3 regions of the Streptomyces sp. NPDC041122 genome follow, and region 3 is predicted to be linked to each of the others. Evidence: riboswitches for the same ligand, from Rfam matches in the RefSeq annotation. Region 3 holds a riboswitch; each other region holds the start of a gene.
What was found. Region 3 has a riboswitch for S-adenosylmethionine ahead of thrC (threonine synthase). Riboswitches for the same ligand answer to the same signal wherever they lie in the genome.
Positions count from the first base shown of each region.

Region 1: it holds a riboswitch for S-adenosylmethionine, as region 3 does, so the genes downstream of both, ACZ6B8_RS29075 (aminotransferase class V-fold PLP-dependent enzyme) here and thrC (threonine synthase) in region 3, are expected to answer to the same signal.
Region 2: it holds a riboswitch for S-adenosylmethionine, as region 3 does, so the genes downstream of both, ACZ6B8_RS35090 (hypothetical protein) here and thrC (threonine synthase) in region 3, are expected to answer to the same signal.

Region 1 is NZ_JBVIYQ010000009.1:8,630-18,336, forward strand. It holds gene ACZ6B8_RS29040 (L,D-transpeptidase) at 1-799, shown strand, start outside; gene ACZ6B8_RS29045 (hypothetical protein) at 903-1,301, opposite strand; gene ctaE (aa3-type cytochrome oxidase subunit III) at 1,514-2,134, shown strand; gene qcrC (cytochrome bc1 complex diheme cytochrome c subunit) at 2,213-3,022, shown strand; gene qcrA (cytochrome bc1 complex Rieske iron-sulfur subunit) at 3,019-4,074, shown strand; gene qcrB (cytochrome bc1 complex cytochrome b subunit) at 4,071-5,708, shown strand; gene trpD (anthranilate phosphoribosyltransferase) at 5,871-6,935, shown strand; SAM riboswitch class IV at 7,020-7,137, shown strand; gene ACZ6B8_RS29075 (aminotransferase class V-fold PLP-dependent enzyme) at 7,302-8,684, shown strand; gene ACZ6B8_RS29080 (Lrp/AsnC family transcriptional regulator) at 8,706-8,987, opposite strand; gene ACZ6B8_RS29085 (rhomboid family intramembrane serine protease) at 8,984-9,707, opposite strand, start outside.
Region 2 is NZ_JBVIYQ010000012.1:107,346-117,052, forward strand. It holds gene ACZ6B8_RS35080 (GNAT family N-acetyltransferase) at 1-452, opposite strand, end outside; gene ACZ6B8_RS35085 (SDR family oxidoreductase) at 486-1,220, opposite strand; gene ACZ6B8_RS35090 (hypothetical protein) at 1,296-1,667, opposite strand; SAM riboswitch class IV at 1,713-1,822, opposite strand; gene ACZ6B8_RS35095 (radical SAM protein) at 1,899-3,257, opposite strand; gene ACZ6B8_RS35100 (MarR family winged helix-turn-helix transcriptional regulator) at 3,364-3,819, opposite strand; gene ACZ6B8_RS35105 (MFS transporter) at 3,819-5,273, opposite strand; gene ACZ6B8_RS35110 (Gfo/Idh/MocA family protein) at 5,421-6,431, opposite strand; gene ACZ6B8_RS35115 (Gfo/Idh/MocA family protein) at 6,431-7,459, opposite strand; gene ACZ6B8_RS35120 (hypothetical protein) at 7,851-8,090, opposite strand; gene ACZ6B8_RS35125 (helix-turn-helix domain-containing protein) at 8,326-8,553, shown strand; gene ACZ6B8_RS35130 (DUF6415 family natural product biosynthesis protein) at 8,878-9,195, opposite strand; gene ACZ6B8_RS35135 (hypothetical protein) at 9,192-9,455, opposite strand; gene ACZ6B8_RS35140 (DNA-processing protein DprA) at 9,520-9,707, shown strand, end outside.
Region 3 is NZ_JBVIYQ010000013.1:147,572-157,278, reverse strand. It holds gene ACZ6B8_RS36795 (esterase/lipase family protein) at 1,817-3,118, shown strand; gene groL (chaperonin GroEL) at 3,219-4,844, opposite strand; gene ACZ6B8_RS36785 (cold-shock protein) at 5,162-5,365, opposite strand; gene ACZ6B8_RS36780 (MoaD/ThiS family protein) at 5,786-6,061, opposite strand; gene thrC (threonine synthase) at 6,149-7,447, opposite strand; SAM riboswitch class I at 7,465-7,621, opposite strand; gene ACZ6B8_RS36770 (glucosyl-3-phosphoglycerate synthase) at 7,763-8,707, shown strand; gene ACZ6B8_RS36765 (alpha,alpha-trehalose-phosphate synthase (UDP-forming)) at 8,808-9,707, shown strand, end outside.

The DNA of each region.
Region 1 (9,707 bases), on a different contig from region 3:
CAAGTACGGCGTCGGACAGCCCGTCACGGCCACGCTCAGCCGCGCGGTGAAGGACAAGAAGGCCAGGGCGGTCGTCGAGCGTGCGCTCAAGGTCCGCTCGACTCCCGCCACGGAGGGCGCCTGGTACTGGGTGGACAGCAAGACCCTGCACTACCGCCCGAAGGAGTACTGGCCCGCGGGAGCGAGCGTCAGCGTCTCCAGCAACCTCAAGGGCCTCAAGGTCGACGACAAGCTGTGGGGCGCCGAGACCAAGCCGCTGGAGCTCACCATCGGCGACCGCGTCGAGGCCGTGACGGACGCCGGCTCGCACTACATGACGGTCTACCGCAACGGCGAGGAGATCAACTCCATGCCGGTGACCACCGGCAAGCCCGGCTACTCCACGCGCAACGGCGTCAAGGTGGTGCTGGGCAAGGAGTACTCCGTACGCATGACCAGCGCCAGCATCGGGTCGTCGGACTTCTACGACAAGCAGGTCTACTACGCGACGCGGGTCACCGACTCCGGCGAGTACGTGCACGCCGCGCCCTGGTCGGTGGGGTCGCAGGGGTACGCGAACACCAGCCACGGCTGCACCGGCATGAGCACCGGGGACGCCGCCTGGTTCTACGAGACCGTCCGCCAGGGCGACCTGGTGAAGGTCATCAACAGCGCCGGCGAGGACATGCCGACGTTCGGCAACGGCCTCGGCGACTGGAACATGGGCTGGAAGAAGTGGCGCAAGGGCAGCGCGCTGCTTGCCGGGGCCAAGGAAGGCCCGTCGGCGGTCGAGGCCGCCAGGCTGCGGCCGGCTGTCTGACGGAGCCGCAGAGACGCTGTCAGAGACGCACGAGAGGGGCCCACACCGCGGTGTGGGCCCCTCTCGTGGAGCACGGGCCCCTTCGGCGGGTCCGGGCGGCCCGTCAGGCCTCCACGGCCGCCTTGTCGCGCAGCAGCGCGGCCAGGGCCCGGGCGAACTCCACCGGCTCGACCGGCAGCGTCACCGCGGCCTCCGCGCGGCTCCAGGTGGCCAGCCAGGCGTCCTGGGGGCGCCCGATGAGCAGCAGGACGGGCGGGGCCTGGAAGATCTCGTCCTTGATCTGCCGGCAGACGCCCATCCCGCCGGGCGCCGACTCGCCGTCGAGGACACAGACGTCGATGCCGCCGTGGTCGAGCTCCTTGAGGACCGCGTGCTGGGTGGCGCACTCCACGAACCGGACCTCGGGAACGTCCGTCGCCGGCCTGCGACCGGTGGCCAACCGGACTTGCTCGCGGGTGCCGGCGTTGTCGCTGTAGACCAGCACCGTGGCGGTCGGCTGCATTGTTCCTCCAGTACGTCAGTGCGTCGAGCAGTGCTGAGCTGAGCTGAGCTGTGCCGTCATGGGTCGGGAACCGATGCGCGGATGCTACTCCTCCCGACACCCCGTCAACACCGGTTCGGAGCGGGCTGCGATGGGCCATCCGGGCAGGACACACCCCGTAGACACTCCGAACGGCACCCCCCGGGGTGAGGGCGGGATAAGCGACCGACATAATGTCGGTCGTGGCGACAGCAACGACAGTAGATACCGGGCACGCGCACCCGCCGGTCAATCGACCGAACCTCACCAGCGTCGGAACCATCATCTGGTTGAGTTCCGAGCTGATGTTCTTCGCGGCCCTCTTCGCGATGTACTTCACCCTGCGATCGGTGACAGGTCCTGATCACTGGAAGGAAATGGCCTCGGCCCTTAACTTCCCGTTCTCGGCGACGAACACCACGATCCTGGTGCTCTCCTCCCTCACGTGTCAGCTGGGCGTGTTCGCAGCTGAACGCGGGGATGTGAAGAAGCTCCGGATGTGGTTCATCGTCACCTTCATCATGGGTGCGATCTTCATCGGCGGTCAGGTGTTCGAGTACACCGAGCTGGTCAAGAAGGATGGGCTCTCGCTCTCCTCCGACCCCTACGGCTCGGTCTTCTACCTGACCACCGGCTTCCACGGACTGCATGTGACAGGCGGCCTCATCGCCTTCCTGCTGGTCCTCGGACGCACCTATGCGGCCAGGAGGTTCACCCACGAACAGGCGACCGCAGCCATCGTCGTGTCCTACTACTGGCACTTCGTCGATGTGGTCTGGATCGGCCTCTTCGCCACGATCTACATGATCAAGTAATCGGCGGGGTCGCTCCCGCGACGCAACCGACACATTCCAGAAGCATCGACGCAGAAGATCCTGACACCGGGGTAATCCGTGAAAAAGCTCTCCGCACGACGACGCCATCCGCTGGCGGCGGTCGTCGTCCTACTCCTCGCGCTGGCGGCCACCGGGGGGCTGTACGCCGCGTTCGCGCCGGCGGACAAGGCGCAGGCCGATGACACCGCCCAGTCCCTCGCCATCGACGAGGGCAAGAAGCTCTACGCCGTGGGCTGCTCCAGCTGCCACGGAACCGGCGGTCAGGGCTCCTCCGACGGTCCGAGCCTGGTCGGCGTGGGCGCCGCCGCTGTCGACTTCCAGGTCGGCACCGGGCGCATGCCGCTCCAGCAGCCGGGTGCCCAGGCGCCCAAGAAGAAGGTCATCTACAACCAGGCCCAGATCGACCAGCTGGCGGCGTACATCTCGTCGCTGGGTGCCGGTCCCTCGGTCCCGACCGAGAAGCAGTACAGCCCGGACGGGGCGGACATCGCCAAGGGTGGCGAGCTGTTCCGCACCAACTGCGCCCAGTGCCACAACTTCACCGGTGAAGGTGGTGCGTTGACGCACGGCAAGTTCGCGCCTTCGCTGGAGGGCGTCGCCCCGAAGCACATCTACGAGGCCATGCAGACCGGCCCGCAGAACATGCCGTCCTTCCCCGACACCACGATGCCGGAGAAGAACAAGAAGGACATCATCGCGTACCTCGACGCGGTCAACGGTGAGAAGACCGAGAGCCCTGGCGGTCTCAAGCTGGGTGGTCTGGGTCCGGTCAGTGAAGGCCTCTTCGGCTGGATCTTCGGTCTCGGCTCGCTGATCGCGGTCGCCGTGTGGGTCGCCGCTCGGACCGCAAAGGCCAAGAAGTCATGAGTAGCCAAGAGATTCCAGAGAAGAACCTGCCCAGCAAGCAGGAGACCGGGCACGGCTCGGTGGCCGAGACGGAAGAGAACCCGTTCGCCGACCCGGGGCTGCCGCCCCACGAGCACCGCGTCCAGGACATCGACGAGCGGGCCGCCAAGCGGTCCGAGCGTGCCGTGGCGTTCCTGTTCACGCTGTCGATGATCGCCACCGTGGGCTTCATCGCCTCGTACGTGGCGATCCCGGCCGACAAGAGCATCTACGTCTTCCCGATCGGTCACATCAGCGGCCTGAACTTCGCCCTGGGCCTGACCCTCGGCGTGGCCCTGTTCTGCATCGGCGCGGGCGCGGTCCACTGGGCCCGCACCCTGATGTCCGACGTGGAGATGGCCGACGAGCGGCACGAGATCGCCGCCGAGCCCGAGGTCCGCGCCAAGGTCATGGCCGACTTCAAGCAGGGTGCGGCGGAGTCCGGCTTCGGCCGGCGCAAGCTCATCCGCAACACGATGTTCGGCGCGCTGGCCCTGGTCCCGCTCTCCGGCGTCGTCCTCCTGCGTGACCTCGGTCCGCTGCCCGAGGACAAGCTCCGCCACACCAAGTGGGGCCGGGGCAAGATGCTCGTCAACATGAACACGCACGAGCCGCTGCGTCCCGCGGACGTCCAGGTCGGTTCGCTGACCTTCGCGATGCCCGAGGGGATGTCGGAGCACGACCACGACTTCCAGACGCAGATCGCCAAGGCCGCCCTGATGATCGTCCGGATCCAGCCGGAGAACATCAAGGACAAGCGCGAGCTGGAGTGGTCGCACGAGGGCATCGTGGCCTACTCCAAGATCTGCACCCACGTGGGCTGCCCGATCTCCCTGTACGAGCAGCAGACGCACCACGTCCTCTGCCCGTGCCACCAGTCCACCTTCGATCTCTCCGACGGTGCCCGAGTGATCTTCGGCCCGGCTGGTCACGCCCTGCCGCAGCTGCGCATCGGCGTGAACGAAAAGGGCTATCTCGAGGCGCTCGGCGACTTCGAAGAGCCCGTCGGTCCGGCCTTCTGGGAGCGCGGATGAGCACCACCACTTCTTCGAACGACAACCGCCAGAAGGCGCCCGCGGGTGAGCGGGTCGCGGACTGGGCGGACGGCCGGCTGGGGATCTACTCCCTCGCCAAGGCCAACATGCGCAAGATCTTTCCGGACCACTGGTCCTTCATGCTCGGCGAGATCTGCCTGTACAGCTTCCTCATCATCATCCTCACGGGTGTGTACCTGACGCTGTTCTTCCACCCGTCGATGAACGAGGTGGAGTACTCCGGCAGCTACATCCCGATGCAGGGACAGCTGATGTCGGAGGCGTTCAACTCGACCATGCACATCTCCTTCGATGTGCGCGGTGGTCTGCTGATCCGGCAGATCCACCACTGGGCGGCGCTGATCTTCCTCGCCGGCATGTTCGTGCACATGATGCGCGTCTTCTTCACGGGTGCGTTCCGCAAGCCGCGTGAGGTCAACTGGCTGTTCGGCTTCCTGCTGTTCGTCCTCGGCATGTTCACCGGCTTCACCGGTTACTCGCTCCCGGACGACCTGCTCTCCGGTACCGGTGTCCGCTTCATGCAGGGCGCCATCCTCGGAGTGCCGATCGTCGGCACGTACCTCTCGATGTTCCTGTTCGGCGGGGAGTTCCCCGGCGGCGACTTCGTGGCCCGGTTCTACTCGGTGCACATCCTGCTGCTGCCGGGCATCATGCTCGGTCTCGTGGTGGCGCACCTGATCCTGGTCTTCTACCACAAGCACACGCAGTACGCGGGCGCCGGCAAGAACAACAAGAACGTCGTCGGCATGCCGCTGCTGCCGGTCTACATGGCCAAGGCCGGAGGCTTCTTCTTCCTGGTCTTCGGTGTCATCGCGGTCATCGCGGCGATCGCCTCGATCAACCCGATCTGGGCCATCGGCCCGTACCGCCCGGACCAGGTGTCCACCGGCGCCCAGCCCGACTGGTACATGGGCTTCGCCGAGGGTCTGATCCGTGTGATGCCGGGCTGGGAGATCAACCTCTGGGGCCACACGCTGGTCCTCGGTGTGTTCATCCCGCTGGTCGTGGTCTTCCCGCTGGTCCTCGTGGCCATTGCGGTCTACCCGTTCATCGAGTCCTGGGTCACCGGCGACAAGCGCGAGCACCACATCCTGGACCGCCCGCGCAACGCCCCGACCCGTACGGCCTTCGGTGTCGCCTGGCTCACCGCGTACATGGTCATGCTCGTCGGTGGTGGCAACGACCTGTGGGCCACCCACTTCCACCTGTCGCTGAACGCGATCACCTGGTTCGTCCGGATCGCCTTCTTCGTCGGACCGGTCGTCGCCTTCATCGTCACCAAGCGGATCTGCCTGGGTCTGCAGCGGCGCGACAAGGACAAGGTGCTGCACGGCCGCGAGTCGGGCATCATCAAGCGGCTGCCGCACGGTGAGTTCATCGAGATCCACGAGCCGCTCAGCCAGGACCAGCTGCACACGCTCACCGCGCACGAGCAGTACAAGCCGGTCGAGATCGGCCCGTCGGTCGACGAGAACGGCGTCGAGCGCAAGCTGTCCGGTTCGCAGAAGCTCCGGGCGAAGCTCTCCAAGGGCTACTACGGGGAGAACAACCAGATCCCCAAGCCCACCGCCGAGGAGTACAAGGAGATCACGAGCGGCCACGGTCACCACTGATCACCTGACGCTTCACGCGCTCCGACCTTCCACGGTCGCCACGGCAGGAGCCCCGTCCAGTGCATGGACGGGGCTCTTCGCCGTCCCGGGGCTGGATAGGGTGGAGCCACCCCGGTATTCCGGGGCGTTTCCCACCCCACCGGACAGAGACCAGGAGCAGCCATGAACGCTGTGACCCCCGCAGGAGGCGACACCGCGGCGGCCCGCTCCTGGCCCGACGTGCTGAACGGTCTGCTCGACGGACGGGACCAGAGCGCCGACGACACCGCGTGGGCGATGGACCGCATCATGCGCGGAGAGGCCACCGACGCGCAGATCGCGGGCTTCGTGGTGGCGCTGCGCGCCAAGGGCGAGACCGTCGCGGAGATCTCCGGCCTGGTGCGCGCCATGTACGCGCACGCCAACGTCGTCGAGGTGCCGGGTCCGAGCGTCGACATCGTGGGCACCGGCGGCGACGGCGCCAAGACCGTCAACATCTCCACCATGTCCGCGATCGTCGTCGCGGGAGCGGGCGCCAAGGTCGTCAAGCACGGCAACCGCGCCGCCTCCAGCGCGTCCGGCGCCTCCGACGTCCTGGAGAAGCTCGGCGTCAACCTGGACCTCACGCCCCGGCGGGTCGTCGAGGTCGCCGAAGAGGCCGGCATCACGTTCTGCTTCGCCGTGAAGTTCCACCCCGCGCTGCGGTACGCCGGCGCCGCCCGCAGCCAGCTGGGGATCAGGACGGTCTTCAACCTGCTCGGCCCGCTCACCAACCCGGCGAAGGTACGGGCCCAGGCGGTCGGGGTCGCCGATCCGCGGATGGCGCCCGTCGTCGCCGGGGTCTTCGCCGAGCGCGGGCACTCCTCCCTCGTCTTCCGCGGCGACGACGGCCTCGACGAGCTGACGACGACGTCGACGTCCCGGGTCTGGACCGTGCGGGACGGCGCCGTGCGCGAGGAGCCCTTCGACCCGCGGGACGTCGGGATCGACCTGGTGCCCGTCGAGGCGCTGCGGGGCGCCGACGCCTCGTACAACGCCGAGGTGGCGCGGCGCCTCCTGGACGGCGAGAGCGGGCCGGTGCGGGACGCGGTGCTGCTGAACTCCGCGGCGGCGCTCGTGGCCCTCACACCGACCGACGAGCCGCTGGTGGAGCAGATCCGCGCCCAGATGGCCCGGGCGGCGCAGGCGATCGACTCCGGCGCCGCCAAGCGGGCCCTGGAGCGCTGGGTGTCGGCCAGCAACCGCTGAACCGCCCCCTGTGTGACGCACGGCGCAGTCCGGATCCTGGACTGCGCCTTGCGCGCCGAAGATCGTATGGCAGGATGCTGCACAGGTCATGAGTGACAGCGACTACGGCCCCGGCCCGCTGTCCGGCAACCCTCCGTCCGTGGCGGGGTGCCCCGGGTGAAGACCAGGTCGTACGCAGCAAGGCGTATGGCAAGCGCGGACCCCTCGCAACCCTGGGGTCCTGGTCCTCAAGGGAGCAGTCTCGTGAGCAAGCGAATGTGACAGGGCTTCCACGCCCCGCCTCCGCACACCCTTTTTCACCCTTCTCCCGCGCCGTCGACTTCGCTCCGGCGCGGTGAATTCGCCTGTCTCTCACGGGAGTTCGCCATGTCTGTTTCCGCCGTTGCCGTCGACGCCCCCGTCTGTGCCCCGCTGGCCGTGCTCGGCCGGGACGTCACCGTTCCGCTGGTCACCGGCGGCGAGGTGACCTACGCCGCGCTCGACTACGCGGCGAGCGCGCCGGCCCTGCAGCGGGTCTGGGACGACGTGGCCGCGTACGCGCCGTACTACGGCAGCGTGCACCGCGGCGCCGGCTACCTCTCGCAGCTGTCGACCGACCTCTTCGAGAACTCCCGCAGGACCGTCGCCGACTTCCTCGGCTGCCGCGAGGGCGACCAGGTCGTCTTCACCCGCTCCACCACCGACTCGCTGAACCTGCTGGCCGCCGCCCTGCCCGCCGGCTGCGAGGTCTTCGTCTTCGAGACCGAGCACCACGCCTCGCTGCTGCCGTGGCGCGACGCCCGCGTCACCTACCTCAACGCCCCGCGCACCCCCGACGAGGCCGTCCACACCCTGGAGCGCGCCCTCGCCGACCGCGACCCCTACGGCCCCGCCCTGGTCTGCGTGACCGGCGCCTCCAACGTCACCGGGGAGCTGTGGCCGGTGCGCGAGCTGGCCGCCGCCGCGCACGCGCACGGCGCCCGGATCGTCCTCGACGCCGCGCAGCTCGCGCCCCACCACCCGGTCTCCGTCGACGAGTTGGACGTCGACTGGGTCGCCTTCTCCGGCCACAAGCTGTACGCGCCGTTCGGCTCGGGCGTCCTCGCGGGCCGCTCCGACTGGCTGCGCGCCGCCGAGCCCTACCTCGCGGGCGGCGGCGCCTCGCGGAAGGTGACGCGGCGTTCCCAGGAAGCGGGCGGCGGCGTGGACGTGGAGTGGCACGACAGCGCGGCCCGGCACGAGGCCGGCTCGCCCAACGTCATCGGCGTCTACTCGATCGCCGCCGCCTGCAAGGCGCTCACCGAGGCGGGCTTCGAGGAGCTGGTCGCCCGTGAGCAGTACCTGATCGCGAAGGTGCGCGAGGGTCTCGCCGAGGTGCCGCAGGTGCGGATCCTCTCCCTCTTCGGTGACGACGCGCCGCGCGTGGGCGTCATCTCCTTCGTGGTGGACGGCTGGAACAGCTCGCACTTCGCCGCCGCGCTCTCCGCCGAGTACGGGATCGGCGTGCGGGACGGCCTGTTCTGCGCCCACCCGCTGGTGCGCACCCTGCTCGGCAGCGAGCCCGGCGAGCCCGGCGAGTGCGGCGCGCCCGAGGCCGCCCCCGGCGAGAAGTCGCTGAACGCCATCCGTGTCAGCTTCGGCGCGGGCACGCCCGACGAGCACGTCGAGCGTTTCGTGCGCGCGGTCAAGGAGCTGGTGGCGGACGGCGCGCGGTGGAACTACCGCACCGAGGACGGCCGTTGCGTGCCGGACACCGGCGCGGCGGCCTGACCGGACGGGCGCGGACGGCGCCTAGGAGTCGAGGCCGATCGCGAACGCGGCCTCCAGGTCGTGCTGCGAGTACGTGCGGAACGCCACGTGCGTGTCGGTCCCCTCGACGCCGGGGATCTTGCTGATCCGGCCCGGGATGACGTCCGCGAGGTCGTCGTGGCGCGGCACCCGCACCATCGCGATGAGGTCGTAGGTGCCGGTGACGGAGAAGACCTCGCTCACGGAGTCGAGGGCGGCGATCGACTCGGCGATCTCCGGGATCCGGTCCACGCTGGTCTTGATGAGCACGATCGCGGTGATCACGGCTTGCAGTCTCCCTCGGTGGCCGGTGCGGTGGCTCTCACTCTAGTCGTCCGCATCCGCCACCCCCACGCGCAGACGAAGCCCAGCGAGAAGCCCACCAGGTGCGCCAGATAGGCGACCCCCGTCCCCTTGCCGTCCTGCCCGGCGGCCAACCACTGCAGCGTCACCCAGAACGGCAGGACCACCCACGCCGGGAAGCGCAGCGGCAGAAAGAAGAGGAACGGGAAGAGGCTGGTGACGCGCGCCCTGGGGAAGAGATACAGGCAGGCACCGAGGACGGCGGAGATCGCGCCGGAGGCTCCCACGAGCGTCTGGTCGGAGCCCGCGTGCGCGGCGGCGTAGGCGAGCAGGGCGAGATAACCGCAGCAGAGGTAGAAGCACGCGTACAGGAGGTGGCCCATGCGTTCCTCGACCATGACGCCGAACACGTACAGGAAGAGCATGTTCCCGAGCAGATGAAGCCAGCTTCCGTGCACGAAGAGAGCGGTGAACGGGCCGAGCGCGGCGCGCGGGGCACCGCTGAACAGTTCGACGGGTACCACCCCCCACTGCTCGAAGTAGGCCTGCTGGGCGCCGATCAGCTCGTCGCCCCGGCCGTAGGAGGGGTTGAACCCGGAGACCGGGGAGATCAGGAAGACCACGCAGCAGAGGGCGATCAGTCCGTACGTCACCGGGGCGGTCCGCCCCCCGAGCAGCCGGCCCGCCTTCGCACTCCATGTT
Region 2 (9,707 bases), on a different contig from region 3:
CACTTCGTGAGCACGCGCCGGGACGCGGTGTTGTGCGGCTGGGTGCCCGCCTCGACACGGTGCAGGCCGAGTTGGGTGTCGGCGGCCTCGCACACGTGCCGCGCGGCGGCGGTGGCCAGGCCGCGGCCCACCTGCTCCGCGTCGATCCAGTAGCCGAGGTTCCCGCTGCGCAGCAGGCCGTACACGATGTTCGACAGGGCGGCGTGACCGACGATCTCGTCGCCGCTCTCCAGCACCCAGTGCGCGGACCGGCCCGCACGGCCCTCCGCCAACTGTGCCCGGGTCCGCTCCGCCTGGCCCTGCGCGGTGTAGAAGGAGGCGGGTCGGGCCGGGTCCCACGGGTCGAGGTGCGCGCGGTTGCGCCGGTAGGCACGCGCGAGCGCCTCGGCGTCCTCGAGCGTGACGGGGCGGATGAGGACGTCGGTCGCGAGCGTGCCCGTTCCACTGATCATGCGCCCAGCGTACGAGCCGCCGTGCGGCCGGCGTCAGCGGCCGCCGGCCACCCGTACGACCGTGCCGGTCGCGTACGACGCGTCGTCCGAGAGCAGCCAGGAGACGGCCGCCGCGATCTCCGACGGCTGCCCCGAGCGTCCCAGGGGGATGCCCGCCGCGAGCTTCGCGGGGCGCTCGGGGTCGGCGTGGAACTCGGTCCAGATCACGCCGGGGGCAACGGCGTTGACGCGGATGCCGTCGCCGGCGACCTCTTTGGACAGGCCGACCGTCATCGTGTCGACGGCGCCCTTGGCCGCCGCGTAGTGGACGTACTCGCCGGGGGCTCCGAGGGTGGCCGCGGCGGACGAGATGTTCACGATCGCGCCGCCGCCGTTCGCCGTCAGGTCCCGCACCGCGCGCCGCGCGCAGAGCAGATAGCCGAGGACGTTCACTTCGAGCGCCCGGCGCATGCCCTCGGTGTCGGCCTGCGCGAGAGGCCCGACGGGGCCGCTCACGCCGGCGTTGTTCACCAGGCCGGTGACCGGGCCGAGTTCGGCGGCGGCGGTGTCGAAGAGGCGGTCGACATCGGCCTCGTCGGCGGTGTCGACCCGGACGGTGACGCAGCGGCGGCCGGCCGCGCGGACCGCGTCGGCGGCCTCTTCGGCGGCCACCTCGTCGGAGTGGTAGCCGATGACGATGTCGTGGCCGTCCTCGGCGAGACGGGCGCTGACGGCCGCGCCGATGCCTCGGCTGCCGCCGGTGACGACGGTGACGGGCTGGTGCTGCACGGGGGACCTCCGGCTCTGGGTGGCTGACTGTCGCGCCGCCCGGACGCGGGGGTCGCCCGCGTCCGGATCACGCCGTCATCCTACGGAGCGGTGATCTTGACCGGCGGGCAGGTCCTGCCGGCCGGTGGGCAGGTCCGGCGCCAGCGGGATCAGGGTGGCGCGGCCGGTGCCGTGCCGCAGCCGCAGCAGCCCGCGGCCGGGCTCCCACTGGACGACGCCGTGGTGGGCGCGCAGCTGCGCCCGCAGCCGTTCCGGCTCAAGGGTGCGCAGCGCGGCGGGGGCGCCCAGGGTCGGGCCGAGGAGGTGGAGCGGGATCAGACCGTCGTCGCGTACGTCGTACGAGGAGAGCAGTACGTCGACCCGCTCGACCTGGTCGACCTCTTTCTCGACCTGCTCGACGTCTTCGACCGCAGGAGTGGGGGTGGGGGTGGCGTGCTGGTGCGTCATGGTGCGCCTCCGGAGTCGTGGACCCCGGGTGTCGCCGACCCCGGTGATCCGCCGTTCCCCGTGCACGTCGCACGGGGCGGGTCGTCACCCGGGGCACCCGCGACGGAGCGGGGTGCCGTCCAGCGAGCCGGGGCTTGACGCTGGAACTCGTGACCCGCACCGACCGTAACACGGTGTCCCGGAGGCCTGCCCGGGGTTTCTCGCGCCCTCGGGCAGGCCTCCGGGCGGGGCCTACGGCGCTTCGGCCGGAACGACCGCGTCCTCCGGGGCGGCCGCCTCGGCGGGCAGGCTGTCCATGAACGAGCTGACCGAGAAGACCGCGTTGCCGGGGCCCGCGGGGCCGTAACCGGGGGGCGACGACAGGCCGTTGGCCTCCATCGTGGCGCGGTAGGCCTCCAGGAGCCGCACGTGGTACTCCAGCGGGGCGCCCTGCGGGTTGGCCTTGCCGAGCGGTGTCGTGGGCTCCGGGCACCACGTGGTGAAGCGGGGCGTGATGCCGCGCGACATGAAGTACTGCAGGCCCTCGACGGTGGAGTCGATGGCCTCGTCGACCGTCTTGAAGCCGAACGGCTCCGCCATCTCCACGCCCGCGACGAAGTTGGGGATGACGTTGCGCGGCCCGAACACTTCGGCGGAGTCCAGGATGCGGCGGTGCCACTCGTCACGGCCGACGTAGCGCTCCTTGCCGGGGCAGTACCGCTCGAAGAGGTAGGGGTCCCACACCTCGTAGTTGGGGTGGTAGATCCGCACGCCGTAGTCGTGGAAGCGCTGCACGTCCGCCTTGGGCAGCGCCTGGGCGACGACCTTGCCGATCCAGCGGCCCGGGAAGCGCTCCTCGATGGCCTTCGCGTACTGGCCGTAGAAGTCGGCCTCGTCCTTGCCCTGGAGACGCGTGGTGATGGCGCCGCCGGTGAGCGTGTACGCGGTGGACGACTTGTTCGTGTCGTACTTGTCGATGATGGCGAGGGCCTCGAGGACCTCGTCCATCGGCTTCACGCCCGTGTAGGGGCGGCCCGCCGCCTTCTGCTGGCGCCAGTTGTGGTTGATGTCGCAGTACTGGCACTCCTCCTTGGCGCCGAAGTACTGGCAGACCCGGAAGACCGTCAGGTAGATGAGGTAGCCCCACTGGATGGTGGGTGCCACCTCCATCACCGACTTGCCGTTCTCCAGCGTGTGCCGGTAGTAGTCCGGCATCGGCGGCAGGCCGACGTCGGAGATCCGGGCGCCGTCCAGGTAGAGGCCGAGCACGCCGTGGTCGTCGGCGGCCACGCGGTAGGGCGAGGACGGGTTCACACGGACCGAGACCACGGTGCGGCGCAGCTCGTAGGGGCCGCCGGTGAGGACGATCTCCTCCGGCGGGCGGCGCAGCGCGGCGGCGCCCAGTTCGGGGAGCGTGCCGTGGTCGAAGGAGAAGATGAAGTACGACTTCGGCTTGACCTCGCCGCCTTCGTTGTCGCTCAGCGCCGACTCGTCGAAGGCGATGCCGCCGCGCAGCAGATCCTCCTTGATGACGGCTTCCCGCGGCACGTGCGGGAACCGCTCCATGAGTGACTCGATGAGCTCGGTACGGCTCTCGCTGCGGCTTGGCATGGGCCGGGCACCTCGGATCCTGTCGGTCGATCTGTCCCGTCCACGCTAATACCCGGCCGATCCGTTCGGGACCGGGCTCCGGTCGTAGGGCGGCCGCGCCGCGCGGCTATGCTTTCAACAGTCGCGCCAGAACGCGGTCGAGCGCCTCGATGTCCGCTTCCGGCAGCTCCAGCAGGGCGTCGGGCGGTGTGGTGAGGATCGCGGTGGCGCGGGCGGCCGCGGCCCGGCCGTCCTCGGTGAGGCGGACCAGCTTGGACCGGCGGTCGTCGGGGTTGGTGAGGCGTTCGGCGAGGCCGCGGCGGACCAGGTCGTCGACGATGACGGTGGTGTAGGGCGGGTCGCTGCCCAGCCGCTCGGTCAGGTCCCGCAGCGTGATCGGGTCGCCGGTGAGGCGGCGCAGCGCCCTGATGCGGCTGAAGCTCATGCCGAGGCTCTCGGCCACCGCCTTGCGGCGGTTGTGCCGGTCGAGGACCAGGGTGCTCATTCCCTGCCAGACCCGGGTCGCCGTCCTGAGGGCCGCGTCGTCCGCCGCCGGCGGCTCGGTGTCGTGTGCGCGCTCCATCAGGCCTTCACTGTCTCCTTCGTCCCCTCCGCCTCCTCGGCGGCGAGCGTCCGCGCGGTGCGCCGGGCCGTTTCCCGGGCCCAGCGGCCGGAGGTGAGCGTACCCGTGACCAGCACGGCGGCGCCGCAGCCCGCGATGATCCACCAGGCCGTGCGGGCCGCGTCGGTGAAGCCCGCGGCGCCCGCGTGCACCCCGCCGGCCATCAGGGCGCCGATGACGGCGACGCCGAGGGACTGGCCGACCTGACGGCTGGTGGAGGCCACGGCGGCGGCGAGGCCGGCCTGCGAGCGGGGCATCCCCGAGACGGCCGTGTTGGTGATGGGCGCGTTGACCAGGCCGAATCCGGTGCCGAAGAGCAGGTAGGCGACGACGAGCACCGCCGTCGGCAGGTGCGTGGAGTAGGTGAGCGCCTGCAGTACGGCGCTCGCGCACAGCGCGGTCCCGGCGAGCAGCAGCGGGGTGCGGGGCCCGCGGGAGGCCACCATGCGGCCGGAGACCGGCGCGGTGAGCAGCGCCATGAGGGCCATCGGCAGCAGGAAGAGGCCGGCGTGCAGCGGGTCGAGATGGCGCACGTTCTGCAGGTACAGGGAGCTGACGAAGAGGAATCCGCCGAGTCCGGCGAAGGTGGCGACCGCGATGACGGTGGCGCCCGCGAACGGGGCGGAGCGGAAGAACCGCAGGTCGATGAGGGGGTCAGTGCGCCTGGGTTCGTACCGCAGCAGGCCGAGGAGCGCGCAGAGCGCCGCGGCCGCGCTGCCGGCGACGACGGGCGAGTTCCAGCCGCGGCTCGGCGACTCGATGATGGCGTACGTGAGGCTGAGCAGCAGGGCCATGACGAGTGCCTGGCCGACGGGGTCGACCCGGCGGGGGCGGGCCGCGCGTGATTCCGGCACGTACCTGCGGGTGAGGAAGAGCGCGGCCAGGCCGATCGGCACGTTGATCCAGAAGATGGAGCGCCAGCCGGCCGACTCCACGAGCGCTCCGCCGATGATCGGCCCGGCGGCCATGCTGATGCCGACGACTCCGCTCCAAACGCCGATGGCACGGGCCCGTTGGCGGGGGTCGGTGAAGGTGTTGCTGATGATCGACATGGCGACGGGGTTGAGCATCGAACCGCCGACGGCCTGGAGGATGCGTGCGGCGACGAGCCAGCCGAGGCCGGGGGCGAGACCGCAGAGCAGGGAGGCGGCGGTGAAGATCGCGAGACCGGCCCGGAGCGTGCGGCGGCGCCCCACCCGGTCGGCGGTCGAGCCCGAGAGCATCAGCAGGGCGGCGAGGACCAGCGTGTAGGCGTCGACGGTCCACTGCAGCCCGGAGACCGAGGTGTGCAGGTCACGCTGGATGGAGGGCAGGGCGATGTTCAGGATGGTGTTGTCGAGGCTGACGATCAGCATGCTCATGCAGCAGATGGCGAGCACGAGCCAGGGCCGCGGGCGTGCGGCGTCCTCCGGCATGGCGGAACTCCTCGGGTGGGTGCGCGCGGGTGCGCCTCATTTATTTGTGTTGTCACAACCATTGCGAGGCTACAACTAATGCGCCGGAGGTGTCATACGAGGTTGCGCGGCCGGCACATTTGTCTGGGGCCGCCCGCCCCGGCACCTCTACAACGCCACCGGCACCCCGCCGCGGGCCGACGCGTAGCCCGCCGCCGCGATGCGCAGGGTGCGCAGACCGCCCTCTCCGTCGGCGACGGTCATGCCGCCTTCCGCGGGGCCGAACAGGAAGGCGCGCAGCATGAGTTCGTCCAGGTCGACGCCGAACGGCAGCTCGATGCCGCGCCCCCGCCGTTCGCTGAATCCGTGCACCTTCTGGTCGAAGGCGTCCATCTCCAGGGTGGCCCGCTCGCCGACGACGGTGAGCTCCAGGCCGCCCCAGGAGTGGTGGGAGCGGGGGTGGGACCAGCTGCAGTCGATGGTGGCGACCGCGCCGTTCGCATAGGTGACGCTGACCAGTCCGCCGGTCTCGGCGGCGACCTCGTCCGCGTACAGGAGGTTGTTGGTCTGCGCGTACACCTCCACGGCCCGCTCCTCGCCGAAGAGGTCGTCGAGGAGGTCGGCGACGTGCACCGTGTGGTCCATCAGGGCGCCGCCGCCGGAGAGTTCGGGCTCGGCGAACCAGCGGCGGGCGCGGGTCGGCATGGCGCCGTTGTTCGCGGCCGACACGGTGAGGACCCGCCCCGCCCCGCCCGAGGCGACGGCCGACTTCACGGCGGCGTACGCGGGACTGAACCGCACCGGGTAGGCGACCGCGAGCCGGACGCCCGCGGCGCGGCAGGCGGCGACCATCGCCTCGCCGTCCGCCACCGATGCGGCGAGCGGCTTCTCGCAGAGGACGGGCACACCGTGCGCCGCGGCGAGCTCGACCAGCGGCCGGTGCCGGGCGTTCTCGGAGCAGACGATCACCGCGTCCGGGCCCCAGGCGAAGGCTTCCTCGTACGTCTGCGCGTACGCGGCGCCCGCGGCGTCGGCGACGGCTCGGCCGCGTACCTCACCGGGGGCGGCGCGGTCCGTGTCCGGGTCGCAGCCGAGGACCTCCGTCCCGGGCATCCGGGCGAGGAGCCGCAGATAGCCTGCGGCGTGGACGTGGGCGAACGACAGGACGGCGACCTTCATCACGCTGCCTCCTCGATCTCGACGACGCGGCCGGTGCGGCTGGACTCCACCGCGGCCTCGGCTATCCGCACGGCCTCGACGCCGTCGCGGGCGCTCACGCGGGGCGCGGGTCCGCCGTCGACGGTTCCGCCCTCCCGCCAGGACTCCGCGAATTCGCGGAGTTCGGTGAGGTAGGGGCTCTCGGTCATGGGGCTGTTGGGGATGCCTTCGTCGGCCTCCCGTACGCCCTGCGCGGTGATGCGGAAGCCGGGCGCGGCGGTGGAGTCGTGGTGCAGCAGGCCGTCGCGGCCCGCGACCCGGAAGGTGGTGCGGAACCGCTGGTCGGGCAGGCCCCACAGGCCGTTGATGTGGCTGACGGCGCCGGAGGCGTGGGTGAGGACGGCGGTGGCGGTGACGACTTCGGGCGGTGTGCCGGTGGCGCGTTCGACGCCGCGGGTCCGCGCGTGCACGCGGACGACGTCGCCCGCGAGCCAGCGGGCGATGTCGATGTCGTGCACCATCAGGTCCATGATGACGCCGCCGGACTGGGCGGGGTCGCCGAACCACGGCGCCCACCGGGGCCTGGCCCCGCCGCGTGTGAAGCGCAGCACGGCGAGCTCGCCGAGGTCGCCGCGGACCACGGCCCGCCGCAGGGCCGCGTACGCGGGGAAGTACCGCACCACGTGGGCGGGGTGGAGCCGCACGCCCGCCGCGTCGGCGGCCGCCGCCATCTCCTCGGCGTCGCGGGCGGTGAGGGCGAGCGGCTTCTCGCAGACGACGTGCCGGCCCGCGGCGACGGCGGCGAGGGCGAGTTCCTTGTGGGTGGGGGTGGGGGTGCAGACGTCGACGGCGTCCGTGTCCGCGAGGAGCGCGTCGGGGCTGTCGACCGCCCGGACGTCGTGCCCGCGCCCGGCGTACTCGGCGGCGAGCTTCTCGGCGGAACCGTCGACGGTGTACGTGCTCACCCGGGCGCCGAGCGCCAGCCAGCCGGGCAGATGGGCACGGGCGATGCCGCCCGCGCCGAACAGGCCGATGTGGAGCGGTGGCATAGAGGGGCTGCCTTTCCTTGCCGTGGGGGTGTGGTGGTCGTGCCGAGGGGGGGGCGGGGTCAGGTCTTGGAGCCGGAGAGGGCGACGCTCTGGACGAAGTGCCGCTGCAGGACGACGTAGACGAGCAGCATCGGCAGGCTCGCGATGAGCGAACCGGCCATCATCACGGGATAGTTCGTCTCGAACTGGCCACCGCGATCCCGGGAGCAGGGCGGATGTTGGGCGGTGCCTGCTTCGAGCCTCTGAACTGCTGTGATGAATTGCGACCAGTAGTGACGAGTGCGGACCCGATGGGCCGCCTAGCGCTCCCCCGGCGCTCCCCAAGCGTGAAACGCTCCCCGTAGACTCCCCGGCTTTCGCTTCCCAGCATCCCAGCCCTCTGTGCATTTTCCTACCCCAGGACCTCGCCAGCGTGCCCCGGTTCGTACTCGCTCCCCAACGCCGCGGCGGCTCCCTCTCGCGTGGCTTCCATGGCGATGACGCAGTCACGGCAGGCACGCACTTGGTACTCGCCGTCAGCTCGGGGGCGGATCGTTTTGACGACGGTGGTCTCGGTCGCGCCGAGGCTGGGGTGATGGAAACAGATACCCGACGCCCAGTCATAGAGGGCGAGGATCTGCTGGCGGTCCATGTCCCGACTCCCGTGGGTTGAGCTGGCATTGGCAACTGGGGTGACGCGCATAAATCCCTCCCCGGCAACTGCTTACGGCCTTACTGCACGCGTCAGGGTGCTGCAGGGCTACTGACAGGGGGTGGGCACGGGGTCCTGGCGCCCGGAGAGTGCGAGGCTGGGCACTCGCCCATGATCACAGAAAGCCTCAAATCTGATGCTGACTTATGATCATGGTCGGTAAAGCGTTGGCCGGGTGCACGCGGAACAGCAGGAATGGATCACTGACGCCCTCAGGGCCATCGGTGACCGCATCCGCGTCCGCCGGCACCACATGGACATGACCCAGGAGACGCTCTCCTTCAGCACGGAACTGGGCCGGTCGACCATCCAGCGCATGGAGGCCGGCGAGGAGATGAAGCTCAGCCATCTCCTGCTTGTCGCGCACGCTCTGCGCGTCCACGTCACGGACCTCCTCCACTAGGACCGGCCGGCAACAGGCGGGAGCGATGGGCCATAGCGCCTCTGCTGGTGATGTATGGCATTCAAATGCATATATCTGCCATGCGGAAGACTGCGTACAGCGATCGTTGCAGTGTTCCGTTCGCACGGGGTGCGAACTGATCACCCGTGGTGTAAGCGCTGGCCAGAGCTGCGCACGCACTGTGCACGGAACATCACCTTCGCGGCCGTACACCCGGGCAGTCAAGGTGCACCCGCACCGTGGACCCGCCCGCGGACGCGCTGTGGATGTCATGCGTGGTGTACGGCTCACCAGACCGGATCGGGTGGTCGCAGCGGGCGCAGATCACTGTTCCTCCCGGGCCAGGGAGTCGAGGTCGACAAGCCGGCGGCCGAGCTCGGCGACGCCGATGGCCGCGGCTAGAGGTGTCTCCTGCCGGGCTTCGTCAAGGGCGTCCTGGCTGTCGAGCAGTATCCGGCGTCGCGCGTACCAGCTGACCGAGTACTGCTTGTCTGCTTCGAACTGGCCCTGTACGACGGGCATGAGCTGGGCGATGTGCGCGCGCAGCCGGGCGTCGAGGTCGGCGAGCTGTTCCGGGGGCGGCAGGTCGCGGCAGGCGGCGCGTGCGCGGTCGATGAGCTCCTGAAATGTCGGGGCGCTCATGAGGGCCGCTCCGCCCTCGGGGCCCCGCCGACGGCGAGGATGCGGGCGATGCGTTCGGCGCATGCCTGCTCGTCTCCTCGTTCGCCGACCTCGTAATCGAAGCTGGTGAGGTATCGGCTGCCGATGAGTTGGATCTCTTCGGCGAGGTGTGAGTTGAGGGGGTTGGATACGTTGAGTTTCGGCTCGGGGCCGTGTGCGGTTACACGGAGGCCTCGGCTCTCGAGGTGTTCACCGAGTCGGTGCAGGTCGTCTTTGTCCACGCTTTGACGATCTCAATCCCGCTGGTGGGGGCGGGATATGACAACCTATGACACGGAGTGGATCATGCGGACGGTTGCTATCACGGGCACACGCAGCACAGGGCATCGCAGCCTCGACGAGTACGCCCGGATCTTCGCCGACTACCTCGGTCCGTTCACCCGCGACGCGCACTTCTACATCGGCGGCGCGAAGGGCATCGACTCCCTCAGCCTGCTGTGGCTGGCCGGGAACACGGGCGCACAGATCACCGT
Region 3 (9,707 bases):
ATCGGGTCATCAGCTCGCGTCGCCGGGTGCCGACCGGCCCATCGTGGGCGGACGCCACGGCGCGAGCTCGGCCCACGGTCCAACTGGTCGGGTCATCGGCCTTCGCCGCCGGGTGCGGACCGGCCCATCGTGGGCCGACGCCCCGGTGCGAGCCCGGCCAGCCGCCTTGCATCGCCGCTCGGGACATCCGCTTTCGCGGCCGGGGAGCGGTCCGGCCCATCGTGAGCCGACGCCACGGTGCGAGCCCGGCCCACGGCCGCTCTGGTCGGGCCATCGGCTCGCGGTGCCGGGTGCGGACCGGTCCATCGTCGGCGGATGCCACCTTCGATGGACTGCCCGCCGAGGGGGTCTGGCACCTACTTTGGGAAAGTTGCGAATGAGGAAGCCGCGCGCCCCCCTGTCACAACCCAAGCGCCCCCGGAACCAGCCAACCCGCTGGCGGCGATGGGACGGACAGGTCCTCTGCGGGACACGGGGATCCTGGGACGGGCGGGATCTCGTGACGCATGAGGCCTGCGAGACGAGGGAGTTGAGTGGGGCTGCTGGGCTCGCGTAGGTGAGTGGGATCCTACGACCGGCCACCCGCCCGCCGGCGCACAGGGCGCGGGCAAGGGGCGCACGGGGCAATGCTTCGCAACTTTCCCAAAGTAGGTGCCAAACCCTCAGGGGCAGAGGGCCCCACCTCCAGCCCAACACCCACCCCGCCCCTGACACCCGCCCACGATGAGCCACCCCGCACCCGCCAACACAACCCGATGCCCCGAGCAGCGAAGCCGGAGGGCGGACCGAACCCCGACCCTGGCAGCCGCCCACGATGGACCGAGCCGCACCCGCCAACGCGAGCCGATGACCCGAGCGCCGATTACGACGGCGGCTCACGAGGGGCCGGGCCGCACCTGAGGTCAGAGGGCGGGGTCACGTCGCGGGGGCGCATTCGCGGTGATGGCAGGGGGCGCGTGGCGTCTCTATTCGCAACTTTCCCGAAGTAGGTCCCCGACCCCGAGACCCCGCCCCGCACACCCGACCCCACCACCTTGACCGGGACGTCGGCCCACGATGGGCCGGACCGCTCCCCGGCCGCGAAAGCGGATGTCCCGAGCGGCGATGCCGCGCGGCTGGCCGGGCTCGCACCGTGGCGTCCGCTCACGATGGGCCGGTCCGCACCCGGCCGCGAAGGCCGATGACCCGACCAGACGGGCCGTGGGCCGAGCTCGCACCGGGGCGTCCGCCCGCGATGGGCCGGTCCGCACCCGGCAGCGAAAGGTGATGACCCATCCCAGCCGAACCCGCCGCCTCACCCTGGCCGGCCGGGTCGGACGTTTCGCTGCGGTGGAGGGACGGGAGTCAAGGGTGGAGCGCAGCGGAATCGGCGAAGCCGACGCGACGAAGGAGCGCCCTTTACTGCCGGCCCGGAGGCGCCACACTCCGCAACAACCCGGGCGGCCCCGGTACGCATCGAAGGCGCCGGGCCACCGAAGACGCCCCCCCGGCCACCGGCAAACGCACCGCCCCACCGAAGACTCCCCCACCCCGGTCACCTTCGCGACAGACTTCGCCCCCGTTTCCGCCCCCCGCCACGCCCCCACCCCCACCGACTTGGCCGACGCGCCGCCGCCCCGCGAGGGCACCACGCCCCGTCCCCCCGTACACCGCAGGCCAACGCGCCCCGCCCCTCACGCCCCAGCCGTAACCGGCCGAACCCGCCCTGTCCGAAAGGGCACCACCCCTGCCCGTATCCGGGCGCTCCCCCTACCCGGCGGCTGCCGGACGTACCAAAGATGGCACCCCAGCGAAGCCGCACCACCGGAGGGGACCCATGACCAAGCCCAGCGACCCCAACGCGTCGTCCGCGTCATCCGCGTCGTCCGCGTCGGACGAACCGCACGAGCCCGTCGACCCGCAGATCTCCGAGGCCTTCGGGGCCGCCGCCCGCGTCACCCTGGCGCCCGGGTCCCGGGAGGCCAGGGAGCAGCCGGCCGAGGCGCCGGAGCCGGACGAGGAGTGGGCGCTGCCGAACGGCAGGGCCTGGGTGTACCTCGCCAACCCGGCGCAGGGGCTGACCCGGCCCGTGATCCTCGGCGACGGATTCAACACCGGGCCCAGCGAGCTGGACTTCTCCTGGGAGATCCTGGAGCGCGGCCCGTACCCGTTCCTCAGCACCCTGCGCCGCCGCGGCTACGACGTCGTCCTCCTCGGCTTCGACGAGCGAAGCGCCTCCATCCTGGACAACGCGCAGGTCGCCCGCGCCGCGATCCTGGAGGCGATCGCACGGCGCCAGGGCGACCGTCCGCTGACGGTCGGCGGGTTCAGCATGGGCGGGCTCGTCACGCGGTACGCGCTCGCCAGGATGGAACAGGAGGGCATCGACCACGAGACGGCGCTCTACTTCTCCTACGACAGCCCGCACCGCGGCGCGTGGATCCCGATCGCCCTGCAGTCGTTCGCGCACTACATCCGGCGCCTCAACGCGGCGTTCTCGCACCAGATGAACAGTCCGGCCGCGCGCCAGCTGCTGTGGCAGCACATCTCCGAGTGGGACGACACCCCGGAGACCGACAAGGAGCGCGTGGAGTTCCTCGCCGAACTGGAGCGCGTCGGCGGCTGGCCCGCGCGGCCCCGGAAGATCGGTGTCGCCAACGGGTCACGGAGCGGGGAGGGCAACGGCATCGCGCCGGGCGAGAAGGCCTTCCACGGCGCGGGCCTCGCCATCACCGGCACCCACCTGCACACCCAGTCCACGGGCGAGGACCAACTCGTCGCGCAGTTGCGCGTGGTGACCCTGCGCAAGCCCCGCGTCCGCACCTCCGGCCTGCCGGAGATGGACGGCGCGCCCGGCGGCACCCTGGAGGGCTTCGGCATCCTCGCCGACGAGCTGAACAAGATTCCCGCGCTCATCGGCCTCGGCTCCGAGGCGGACATCCGCGAGCACTGCTTCGTGCCGACGGTCAGCGCCATCGCGCTGCGCGACATCGACACCCACGAGAAGCTGTACGGGCCGGTCACGGCCTCGGCCGACGAGGACAGCGAGCTGGACGAGTTCCTCTGCGCCTCGCGGAACGAGGGCCACACCCTGGTGACCGAGGAGCTCTGCACCTGGATCATGGACCGCCTGCCGTAGTCCTGCCCCGGCCGAACGCCCGAGGGCGGCACCCCTTCCTGAGAAGGAGTGCCGCCCTCGGTTCGCGTGAAGCGATGAACCAGTGATCAGCCGGAGCCGATCAGAAGTCCATGTCACCGCCCGGCATGCCGCCGCCGGCCGGGGCGGCGCCCGCCTTCTCCGGCTTGTCGGCGATGACGGCCTCGGTGGTGAGGAACAGCGCGGCGATGGAGGCGGCGTTCTGCAGGGCAGAGCGCGTCACCTTCGCCGGGTCGAGGATGCCCTCGGCGATCATGTCGACGTACTCACCGGTCGCGGCGTTCAGGCCGTGGCCGACGGTCAGGTTGCGCACCTTCTCGACGACGACGCCACCCTCGAGACCACCGTTGACGGCGATCTGCTTGAGCGGGGCCTCCAGGGCGAGCTTCACGGCGTTGGCGCCGGTCGCCTCGTCACCCTGCAGGTCCAGCTTCTCGAAGACCGAGGCGGCCTGCAGCAGGGCCACGCCACCGCCGGCGACGATGCCCTCTTCGACGGCCGCCTTCGCGTTGCGGACGGCGTCCTCGATGCGGTGCTTGCGCTCCTTGAGCTCGACCTCGGTCGCGGCACCGGCCTTGATGACGGCCACGCCGCCCGCGAGCTTCGCCAGGCGCTCCTGGAGCTTCTCGCGGTCGTAGTCGGAGTCGCTGTTCTCGATCTCGGCGCGGATCTGGTTGACGCGGCCCTGGACCTGGTCGCTGTCACCGGAGCCGTCGACGATGGTCGTCTCGTCCTTGGTGATGACGACCTTGCGGGCGCGGCCGAGCAGGTCGAGACCGGCGTTCTCCAGCTTGAGGCCGACCTCCTCGGAGATGACGGTGCCACCGGTGAGGATGGCGATGTCGCCGAGCATGGCCTTGCGGCGGTCACCGAAGCCCGGGGCCTTGACGGCGACGGACTTGAAGGTGCCACGGATCTTGTTGACGACCAGGGTCGACAGGGCCTCGCCCTCGACGTCCTCGGCGATGATCAGCAGCGGCTTGCCGGACTGCATGACCTTCTCGAGGAGCGGAAGGAGGTCCTTCACGTTCGAGATCTTCGAGTTGACGATCAGGATGTACGGGTCGTCGAGCGACGCCTCCATACGCTCCATGTCGGTGGCGAAGTACGCCGAGATGTAGCCCTTGTCGAAGCGCATGCCCTCGGTGAGCTCGAGCTCCAGACCGAAGGTCTGCGACTCCTCGACGGTGATGACGCCTTCCTTGCCGACCTTGTCCATCGCCTCGGCGATGAGCTCGCCGATCTGGGTGTCGGCGGCGGAGATGGAGGCGGTCGAAGCGATCTGCTCCTTGGTCTCCACGTCCTTGGCCTGCTCGAGCAGGGCGCCGGAGACGGCCTCGACGGCCTTCTCGATGCCGCGCTTGAGGGCCATCGGGTTGGCACCGGCGGCCACGTTGCGCAGACCCTCGCGCACCAGGGCCTGGGCCAGGACGGTCGCGGTCGTCGTGCCGTCACCGGCGACGTCGTCCGTCTTCTTCGCGACCTCCTTGACCAGCTCGGCGCCGATCTTCTCGTACGGGTCCTCGAGCTCGATCTCCTTGGCGATGGAGACACCATCGTTGGTGATCGTGGGGGCGCCCCACTTCTTCTCGAGGACGACGTTGCGACCCTTGGGGCCCAGGGTCACCTTGACGGCGTCGGCGAGCTGGTTCATGCCGCGCTCGAGGCCGCGCCGTGCCTCCTCGTCGAACGCGATGATCTTGGCCATGTGAAGTGGTCCTCCCGGACGGGGTGGAAAAGCAAACGGACCGTGCTGGTGCCCGCGACGGACGGCCTGCAGCCCTTGTGGTTCCTTGCCCCACCCGGCCTGCGGGCCTCACCGACCCGATCCAAGTTCTGTCACTCTCACTCGGAGAGTGCTAAGCCCAATGATTAGCACTCGACCCCTGCGAGTGCAAGCGCCTCTCGAGGATCTCGGACAGGTCCGGGCGCCCGGCGCGCGGACCCCGCGCACACGAGGGGCCCGTACCCCTGACGGGATACGAGCCCCTCGCGATGCTTGCTTCGGTGGTCGATCGCGCCGAGCTAGACGGCGAGCTTGACCATGTCCGCCTGCGGACCCTTCTGGCCCTGCGAGATCTCGAATTCGACTCGCTGACCTTCTTCAAGGGTGCGGTACCCGTCCATCTGGATCGCGCTGTAGTGGACGAAAACATCCGCACCACCGTCGACCGCGATGAAGCCGTACCCCTTCTCCGCGTTGAACCACTTGACGGTGCCCTGAGCCATGCCTAACTCCCCTATTACTGGCCCTTGCACAGGACCGCACTTCGCGGACCCGGGTCAGACCTCACCCCCCACTGATTGGGGGTGTGCGCCGGAACGCGTCGACCGCCGCTGAATGTATCTGTCCAACTGCCGTCTGCAACAGGTCAATCGGACGAGAATTCTGGGCACGCGCGATCGGTAATATGCGGAGAATTTGCCGGAATTCAGGGCAAGTCGGGCCGGGCAAAAGCCACATGGGGCTCAAATGGGCGGCGCGCATTGGCTGCTTCTTGTCGACTCCGGGTCGACTTCGTATATGCGCTCGGCACAAACGGCGAAGCACACTTCCCAACTGTACCGCGCTCAACCATGCAGAATTGCCCCCTCCGTTTCTCACCGGAGAGGGCAATTCGACTTCTGCAGGGTTCTTGCGGAAAGCGATCAGCCGCCGGCGACGGCCGGAATGATCGAGACGCCCGCACCGTCGGGAGTGGCGGTCTCCAGGCCCTGCTCGAACCGGACGTCGTCGTCGTTGACGTACACGTTCACGAACCGGCGCAGCTTGCCCTGGTCGTCCAGGACGCGGGCGGCGATGCCGGTGTGGTTCTTCTCCAGGTCGGCGATGACCTCACCCAGGTTCGCCCCCTCGGCGGCGACCTCGGCCTTGCCGCCGGTGTAGGTGCGGAGAATGGTGGGGATCCGGACGTTGACGCTCATGGGTTTCACCTCAGGGGATACGGGCCCCGTCAGGGGCGCGGGGAACTGCGCGGCCAGCCACATCCGGCCCGCAGGGAAAGGAGAAGGTCAGCCGGCCAGACCCGCGGAGCGAAACGCCTCAAGGCTCGGCTTGATCGTGGCGGTCGCCTGAGACCTCTCGGCAACAGCGTCGAGCGTCTTGAGCCCGTCACCGGTGTTCAACACCACCGTGGTGAGTGAGGGATCGATGAGCCCCGCCTCGACGAGCTTCTTCGTGACGCCCACCGTCACCCCGCCCGCGGTCTCCGCGAAGATCCCCTCACTCCGAGCGAGCAGCTCGATCGCCTCGACGACCTGCTCATCGTCGACGTCCTCCACCGCACCCCCCGTACGCCGCGCGATGTCGAGCACGTACGGCCCGTCGGCCGGGTTGCCGATGGCCAGCGACTTGGCGATGGTGTTCGGCTTCTGCGGGCGGACCACGTCCTGGCCGGCCTTGAAGGCCGCCGACACCGGGGAACAGCCTTCCGCCTGCGCGCCGAAGATCTTGTAAGGCTTGTCCTCGACGAGGCCCAGCGCGATGAGCTCCTTCAGACCCTTGTCGATCTTCGTGAGCTGCGAGCCGGAGGCGATCGGGATGACCAGCTGGTCGGGAAGGACCCATCCCAGCTGCTCGCAGATCTCGTACGCGAGGGTCTTGGAGCCCTCGCCGTAGTACGGCCGCAGGTTGACGTTGACGAAGCCCCAGCCCTCGCCCAGCGGGTCGCCGATGAGCTCGGAGCAGAAGCGGTTCACGTCGTCGTAGTTGCCCTCGATGCCGACGAGCTCGCCGCCGTACACCGCGGCCATGACGACCTTGCCCTGCTCCAGGTCGTGCGGGATGAACACGCAGGAGCGGAAGCCGGCGCGGGCGGCGGCGGCGCCGACGGCGCCCGCGAGGTTGCCGGTGGAGGAGCAGGAGAGGGTGGTGAAGCCGAAGGCGCGGGCCGCTTCGAGGGCCTGCGCGACGACACGGTCCTTGAAGGAGTGCGTGGGGTTGCCGGAGTCGTCCTTGACGAACAACTTGCCCTGTTGGACACCGATCTCGGCGGCGAGGTTGTCGGCCTTGACGAGCTTGGTCCAGCCGGGGTTCAGGTTCGGCTTGTCGGCCACGTCGGCGGGGACGGGCAGCAGCGGGGCGTACCGCCAGATGTTGGCGGGGCCCGCCTCGATCCGCTTGCGGAGGGCTTCCGGGTCGCCGAGGGGCAGGTCGTACGCGACTTCGAGGGGGCCGAAACACTCGGCGCAGGCGAAGATCGGGCCGAGCGGGAAGGTGGTGCCGCACTCCCGGCAGGAGAGTCCCGATGCGGGGCCGAGGTCTACGGAGGTGGTGGTGGTGTTCTCGGTGGCGACAGTCTGCACAGCCATGGAGGCGAGGCCCTTTCTCCTCATCTTCCTCGCGACGCATCTCGCCGCGAGACGGATTTGGCACCTTCCCTAGCCGGGAGCCTCGCGGCGCTGATCACTTGATCGCGTACGAGACCGGCTGGAGGGTTGCCGGGGCTTCAACGGGCCGTATCCCTCTGCCCCTCTGGATGAGCGGTATTCGATTGTTGATCTCAGGCGGCGATGACCCCGACATGCGATGGTCACCGGCGTTGTTCAAGACTGTAACCGAAGCCCCGGACCCTTGAGATAGTCGTCCGAACCGCGAGATGGATCACATATGGGAGGACCGCGACCGTGCTGGAAGAGGTCGAGCACTGGCTGAGCAGGCGTTCCTTCTCCGTCGCCGACCGCCCGCCGGAGCTGCTGACCGCCGCCAAGCGGGCGTCGGGCACCACGGTGAGCGTCGTGCTGCCCGCGCTCGACGAGGAGGGCACGGTCGGCCAGATCGTCGCCGAGATCCGCCGGGAACTCATGGAGCGGCTGCCGCTGGTCGACGAGCTCGTGGTGATCGACTCCGGCTCCTCGGACCGTACGGCGGAGGTCGCCGCGGCGGCCGGGGCCAGGGTTGTGCACCGGGACGACATCCTGCCGCGCCTCGCGCCGGTGCCCGGCAAGGGCGAGGTGCTGTGGCGCTCGCTCCTGGTGACGGGCGGGGACGTCGTGGCGTTCGTCGACGCGGATCTGCGGGAGTTCTCCGCGGACTTCGTGTCGGGGATCGTGGGGCCGCTGCTCACCGACCCGGACGTGGCGTTCGTGAAGGCGATGTACGACCGTCCGCTGGGGTCGGCCGCGGGGCAGGGCGGCCGGGTGACGGAGCTGATGGCGCGCCCGCTTCTGAACATGCACTGGCCGCTGCTCGCGGGGTTCGTCCAGCCGCTGGGCGGCGAGTACGCGGCGCGCAGGTCGCTCCTGGAGCGGCTGCCGTTCCCCGTCGGATACGGCGTGGAGCTGGGGCTGCTCGTCGACGCGCTGCACACGGTGGGTCTGGACGCGCTGGCGCAGGTGGACGTGGGGGTGCGCAGGCACCGGCACCAGGACGGGCAGGCGCTCGGGCGGATGGCGGCGGCGATCTACCGGACGGCGCAGCTGCGGCTGGCGCGCGGCCATCTCGTGCGTCCGGAGCTGACGCAGTTCGAGCGGGGCGCGGACGGGTTCGTGCCGCGCACGTATCCGGTCGACACGGAGGAGCGGCCTCCGATGGCGGGCGTCGCCGAGTACGCGCGCCGCCGCGTGGCGTAGGGGGGCGGCGGGGGCCGGCGCGGGGGTCACATCCGGCCGGGCCGCACGCGGAGTCCGGTCGTACGTTTGCCCGGGCCCGGGACGGGCTACGTTTTGCCACATGGTCTCCGAGTCCGCTTCGTCAGCAGCAGCGCAGGTACTCGTCGCGTCCAACCGCGGCCCCGTCTCGTACACCGTGGGTGAGGACGGGGAGCTGACCGCGAAACGCGGTGGCGGCGGTCTGGTCTCCGGACTCAGCGCCATCGGTGACGACGCGGACGCGCTGTGGGTGTGCGCGGCGCTCGGCGACGGCGACCGCGAGGCGGTGCGGCGGGGCGTCGGCGAGCCGGGCGTGCGGATGCTGGACATCGACGCGGACGTCCACGCGGACGCGTACAACGGCATCGCCAACTCGGTGCTGTGGTTCGTCCACCACATGCTCTACCAGACCCCGCTGGAGCCGGCCTTCGGGCCGGAGTTCCGGGCGCAGTGGGCGGCGTACGAGAGGTACAACCGGGCGTTCGCCGAGGCGCTGGCGGCCGAGGCGGCGCCGGGCGCCGCGGTCCTGGTGCAGGACTACCACCTGACGCTGGTGCCGGGCATGCTCCGCGAGCTGCGGGAGGACGTGCGGATCGGCCACTTCTCGCACACCCCGTGGGCGCCCGCCGACTACTTCCGGATACTGCCGGACGACGTGGCCGAGCAGGTGCTGCGCGGGATGCTGGGCGCCGACCGGCTGGGGTTCCTCACCGGGCGGTGGGCGGACGCCTTCACGGACTGCTGCGTCCGGCTCGTCGGCGGGACCTCGGGCACCCGGATCGGGGTGCACGGGCTCGGTGCCGACGCGGACTTCCTGCGGGAGCGCTCGCGGCGGGACGACGTCGAGGAGCGGATGCGGACGCTGCGCGAGCAGACGGGCGCGCAGGACGGGGAGGACCGGAAGCTGATCGTCCGGGTGGACCGGACGGAGCTGTCGAAGAACATCGTGCGCGGCCTGCTGGCCTACCGCGAGCTCCTCGAC